2 linked regions of the Methylomagnum ishizawai genome follow. The protein of the gene in region 1 interacts with the protein of each later gene in a pairwise test. Links are inferred from orthologs where the notes say so. Each region holds a gene or a part of one and is shown in the gene's direction. Other genes may lie near its edges.

The links. Proteins that work in one complex are often made in the same cells at the same time.
Region 2: the proteins of B9N93_RS22545 (region 1) and B9N93_RS13920 interact in binary tests that used the Escherichia coli proteins (3 or more experiments, as listed by UniProt). The link is inferred for Methylomagnum ishizawai from one-to-one orthologs.

What each region holds. Positions count from the first base shown.
Region 1 is NZ_FXAM01000003.1:106,767-109,668, reverse strand. The notes cover bases 65-2,891. They hold B9N93_RS22545 (IscS subfamily cysteine desulfurase), read left to right. Parts: upstream 65-785; coding sequence 786-1,997; downstream 1,998-2,891. Other genes in these bases: erpA (iron-sulfur cluster insertion protein ErpA), read left to right, coding at 2,481-2,891; iscU (Fe-S cluster assembly scaffold IscU), read left to right, coding at 2,036-2,455; B9N93_RS22550 (PEP-CTERM sorting domain-containing protein), read right to left, coding at 65-173. Also shown: more of B9N93_RS22550, read right to left, coding at 1-64. UniProt on the Escherichia coli protein: Master enzyme that delivers sulfur to a number of partners involved in Fe-S cluster assembly, tRNA modification or cofactor biosynthesis. Catalyzes the removal of elemental sulfur from cysteine to produce alanine.
Region 2 is NZ_FXAM01000001.1:3,153,315-3,156,245, forward strand. The notes cover bases 1-2,856. They hold B9N93_RS13920 (sulfurtransferase TusA family protein), read left to right. Parts: upstream 1-1,242; coding sequence 1,243-1,470; downstream 1,471-2,856. Other genes in these bases: B9N93_RS13905 (ATP-binding protein), read left to right, coding at 1-94; B9N93_RS13910 (hypothetical protein), read left to right, coding at 202-642; B9N93_RS13915 (bis(5'-nucleosyl)-tetraphosphatase), read left to right, coding at 709-1,161; B9N93_RS13925 (histidinol-phosphatase), read right to left, coding at 1,480-2,136; B9N93_RS13930 (RNA pyrophosphohydrolase), read left to right, coding at 2,313-2,852. Outside these bases: cpdA (3',5'-cyclic-AMP phosphodiesterase), read right to left, coding at 2,862-2,931. UniProt on the Escherichia coli protein: Sulfur carrier protein involved in sulfur trafficking in the cell. Part of a sulfur-relay system required for 2-thiolation during synthesis of 2-thiouridine of the modified wobble base 5-methylaminomethyl-2-thiouridine (mnm(5)s(2)U) in tRNA.

The sequences.
Region 1 (2,902 bases):
GAGCCGGAAGAGGTCATCATGACATCTGAGCCGACCTCCTCGAAGGTGAAAATCAGGCCGGCCCGCGCCGTCCCCATACCTGTGGCCATCACCAGCAAAATGGAACAAACAGCGCCGGTTGTTTGAAGGGTCTTGTTCGTTTTGATGGGCGATTTCATGTCTACATTGTTCATCTTCAATCCTCCAAAGAAGAGAGGCTGTTCGCCAATATAAGGTGGTATTAAAAAACAACTATTTCGACTATTTTAAATATGGTTTTTGACAAAATAAAACCGCTTACACGGCCTTTAAAAATACGTTATGTCAAAACGCGATACAGAATAGCAATCTACGCGCACTGCGGCAAATACAATTTGACGATAAACACCGTATATCAATGCTATAAACGCCCGATTACCCCGCTTCCTACCAGCCTCCAGGCACAAAAATTTGAAATAGATCACACAATATAAACCCCATATCTGGTAGCCGGATGGAAAATCCAGGGTTGTATCCGGCAAGGGAAACCGCGGCCTGGGCGGTGCCGGGCCGCCCGGACGCCGACATCCCCGGAGCGGACCGGCGGCACGTGGGCATCGGACCCTATAAACAACATTCACACACACCATTGTGGGGAACCCGACAAATCCCACACCCCCGCGACATCTAAAAATATGCTTTAATATCAAAAGCTTACATAAAATATAAGCATGGCACAGCCATTGCTTCGGGTAAGTCAGTCCAGCCAGTCTGGCCGTTCGAGAAAAATGGCCCGGCGCTTGTGCCCACCGATCCCGGAGTAGCCCATGAAATTACCGATTTATCTCGATTACTCGGCAACGACCCCGGTCGATCCGCGTGTCGCCGACAAGATGATCCCTTATCTGACCGAAGCCTTCGGCAATCCCGCCAGCCGTTCCCATAGCTTCGGCTGGACCGCCGAGAAAGCGGTGGAGGAAGCCCGCGAGGAAATCGCCAAACTGGTGAATTGCGATCCCAAGGAAATCGTCTGGACCTCGGGCGCGACCGAATCCGACAACCTCGCCATCAAGGGCGCGGCCCAGTTCTACGAAACCAAAGGCAAACACCTCATCACCGTCAATACCGAACACAAGGCGGTGTTGGATACCATGCGCGAACTGGAAGCCCAAGGTTTCGAGGTGACTTATCTCGATCCCTTGCCCAACGGCCTGATCGACCTCGACGCCTTCAAAGCCGCGATCCGGCTCGACACCATCCTGGTCTCGGTGATGCACGTCAACAACGAGATCGGCGTGATCCAGGACATCGCCGCCATCGGCGAAATCTGCCGCGCCAACGGCATCGTGTTCCATGTCGATGCGGCGCAATCCACCGGCAAGGTCGAAATCGACCTGAAGAAGCTTCCGGTGGACCTGATGTCGTTCTCGGCCCACAAGACCTACGGCCCCAAGGGCATCGGCGCCCTCTATGTGCGCCGCCAGCCCCGCATCCGCTTGAAAGCCATGATGCACGGCGGTGGCCATGAGCGCGGGATGCGTTCCGGCACCCTGGCCCCGCATCAGATCGTCGGCATGGGCGAAGCCTTCCGCTTGGCCCGCCTGGAAATGGCCGCCGAGAACGAGCGCATCCGCTTCCTGCGCGACAAGCTCCTGTCCGCCGTGCAGGGCATGGAAGAGGTTTATATCAACGGCGACCTGGAACAGCGCGTCGTACACAACCTCAATGTCAGCTTCAACTATGTGGAAGGCGAATCCCTGATGATGGCCCTGAAGGACCTGGCCGTGTCCAGCGGTTCGGCCTGCACCTCGGCCAGCCTGGAACCTTCCTATGTACTGAGGGCGCTGGGCCGCACCGACGAACTGGCCCATAGCTCCATACGCTTCACCCTCGGCCGCTACACCACCGAAGCGGACGTGGATTACGCGATTTCCTTGATCCATAAAGCCGTCGAGCGTCTGCGCGACCTCTCGCCCCTGTGGGAGATGTACAAGGACGGTATCGACATCAACTCGGTCCAATGGGCCGCGGCGCACTAAGCGGCCCCCTTTACACCCCCCCATCCCGGAGAACCATCATGGCGTACAACGAAAAGGTCATCGACCATTACGAAAATCCCCGCAACGTCGGCACCCTCGACACCCAGGACTCGGACGTGGGCACAGGCGTCGTCGGCGCGCCCGCGTGCGGCGATGTGATGAAGCTGCAAATCAAGGTCAACGACGCCGGCATCATCGAGGACGCCAAGTTCAAGACCTATGGCTGCGGCTCGGCCATCGCCTCCAGTTCCCTGGTCACCGAATGGGTGAAGGGTAAGAGCATCGACGAGGCCCTCAGCATCAAAAACTCCCAAATCGCCGAAGCCCTGGCCCTGCCGCCGGTGAAAATCCATTGCTCGGTGTTGGCGGAAGACGCCATCAAGGCCGCCGTCAACGACTACCGCGCCAAGAGCAACACCAACGACTCGGGCTACGACATCTGCAAGACCGCCGCTTAATTCCCAAATCCTAGGAGCCGTCACCATGACCGCCATCAACGCCCTGGCCGATTTCCAAGACCCGACGCCGCCGCCCGCCGCGCTGATCTTCACCGCCAACGCCGCCAACAAGGTGGCCGAACTCATCGCCGATGAAGGCAATCCCGATCTCAAGCTGCGGGTCTATGTCTCGGGCGGTGGCTGTTCCGGCTTCCAATACGGCTTTTCCTTCGAGGAAGCCATCAACGAGGACGACACCACGGTCCAGACCGACGGTGTCACCCTCATGGTCGATGCCGCCAGCCTGCAATACCTGATGGGCGCGGAAATCGACTATCAGGAAGGGCTGGAAGGCTCGCGCTTCGTCATCAAGAACCCCAACGCGGCGTCTTCCTGTAGCTGCGGTAGTTCGTTCTCGGTGGCCGAGGGCACGACCTGTTCCTCCAAGACCCAATAAGCGGAGCGCAT
Region 2 (2,931 bases), on another replicon or contig:
CCAGAGCGGGATTTTGACCTTGCACAACCGCCCCGAGGGCGGCTTGGAGGCGCGGGTGCGCCTGCCCGCGCTCAAGGGCAACGGCAAGCCATGAAGACCGCCGCGGTTAGCCCGCCACGCCGGTCCGGGCGGATTTCACGGAGAACCTATGGCATTCGGACGCCGTATCGCCCAAACTTCCCCTATTTAAGAGGGAAACCGATGATGCGCTTCGCACGCTTGGGAGGGATGGCGGGACTGGCCTGGCTACTGGCGGCCTGCGCCCAGTTCAGGGATTCGGACACGCGCCTGACCGAAAACCACCTGTTCACCGCCGGCTTCAAGATCATGGAAGCCAACACCCCGGAACGGCAAGGCATGTTAAACGGGCTGGCTCCTGAAACCCTCACCCGCGTGCCGCGGCCCGAGGCAGTCTATTACATCTACGCCGACCCGGATATCTGTAGCTGCCTGTACGTGGGGCGGGAAACCGAGTTCGACAAACTGCAAGCCCTGTTGCGGGAACGGCAGGATTCCGACCGGCGGATGGTCGCCAGGGAACTGGAACAAGACCAACGCCTGGGCTGGGGACCGGGCGGACCCTGGGGCAATTGGGGCGCGGGCGGCAACAACGCCGGCAGGCCGGATTGGGACCCCCACTGAGTGGCGGGACACCCCACCTTATTTCGTTTGCGCGGGACCGGCGCGTCCCGCCCGTTTGGAGTTACGATGCGCAATGAATTGATCGGCGATGGCAGCAAAAGCTATATCCTCTCCGCCGGGGTGATTATCGTGCGGGGCTTGCAAAGCCCGCATTACCTATTGCTGCGGGCTTTCCAATATTGGGATTTCCCCAAGGGCGTGGTGGAACCGGGCGAAGACCCGTTCATGGGCGCCCAACGCGAGGTGGAGGAGGAAACCGGGCTGACCGGCTTGCTGTTCCATTGGGGCAAGACCTTCCAGGAAACCCGTCCCTACGGCATCGGCAAGATCGCCCGCTATTACCTGGCCGAATCCCCCGAGGGCGAGGTGTTCCTGCCGGTGAACCCGGCGCTGGGACGGGCCGAACACGAGGAGTTCCGCTGGGTGGATTTCAAGGCGGCGCGGAGCCTGGTCGGCCCCCGGTTGAAGCCGATCCTGAACTGGGCCGATTGGCTGGTGACCCATGGCCGGAATGGTTGAGGCCCGAGCGGCGGCAACCCCGGTGGAACCGGCCCCGATTTGCTAAAATCGCCGCCCTCGTTCCACCGACCGGACCCCGCGATGCAGATTCACCTGGAATTGGATACCACCGGGCTGATGTGCCCCCTGCCCTTGCTCAAGCTCAAGAAAGCCCTGCAAACCCTACAGGGCGGCCAGACCGTGTTGGTTTTGGCGACCGACCCGGCCTCGGTGCTGGATTTCGGCGTGTTCCTGGAACAGGCCGGGCACGAACTGCTGGAGCGCAGCGAGGACACCGGGGTGTTCCGCTATCTGATACGCAAAGGCTGAAGCCGGGATTCAGCCACGCAGGCCGATGACCGGCCAGCCCCGTTCCTGGGCATGGCGGGCCAAGTTCGGATCCGGGTCCACCGCCACCGGATGCTCAACCCGTTCCAATAGCGGCAAATCGTTGTGGGAATCGCTATAGAACCAGCTTCCCGCCCAATCCCGCCCCGTTTCCGCCAGCCATTCCTCCAACCGCGCCACCTTGCCCGCCTGGAAACAGGGCGTGCCCTCGAAACGCCCGGTATAGCGCCCATCCCGGAATTCCGGCGTGGTGGCGATCAGGTGTTCGATGCCGTACAAACGGGCGATGGGCTCGGTTACGAAGCGGTTGGTGGCGGTGACGATCATGGGCAGGTCGCCCGCCGCCCGGTGCTTTTCGACCAAGGCCCGCGCCGCCGGCAACAGGATCGGCCCGATTTTAGCCTCGACGAATTCCTCCCGCCAGCGATACAGGGTCGAAGGCTCGTGCCGGGCCAAGGGGGCCAGCGCGAACGCCAAAAACCGGGCGATATCCAAACACCCTTGTTTATAGTCCTCATAGAAACGGGCGTTGGCGGTTTCGTATTCCTGGGCATCGACGATGCCGCGCTCAACCAGGAACTGGCCCCACAGATAATCGCTGTCACCCGCGATCAAGGTGTTATCGAGATCGAATATTGCCAGACTCACGAGATTCCTTTAAATTCCAAGATGACGGTAAGAAGAAAACCGTCAGCGGCCCGCCCCGATGGCCTGGGTGGCCGCAGCCGGATCCAACCGGCGCTAACGCCGGACCGAAACCGTAACACCGCCGGACAAAACAGGCGGATTATACACCAGCCACCAACCAGGATGCGCCCCCTGTCATGATCGACCCGGATGGCTACCGCCTCAACGTAGGCATCATCTTATGCAACGACGAGGGCCGTGTATTCTGGGCGCGGCGGTTGGGGATGCGTTCCTGGCAATTTCCCCAGGGCGGCATCAAATTCAACGAAGACCCGCAATCCGCCATGTATCGGGAATTGTACGAGGAAGTCGGACTGCGCTACCGCGACGTGAAGATCATCGCCCGCACCCGCGATTGGCTGCGCTACGACCTCCCCGAGCGCTATATCCGCAAGCATTCCTATCCGCTGTGCATCGGCCAGAAGCAACTCTGGTTCATGCTCCGCCTCCGTGCCAGCGAATCCCGCATCCGCCTCAACCGCACCGCCAAGCCCGAATTCGACCATTGGTGCTGGGTCGATTATTGGTATCCGGTCAGCGATGTGGTCTATTTCAAACGGCAGGTCTACCGCCAAGCGCTGACCGAACTCGGCAACCATCTGGCCCCCGGCAAACCCGCCCGCGCCCCCGCCGCGCCCCTGCCCACCGGTCCCCGGATCGTGGTCCAGGAAGGCTGAGCCGTCCCTTCAATAGCCCCGCGACGAGAAGTCCAAACCCTCGGGAATGTCCCGGCCCCGCCCCAGCGTGGTCTCGATG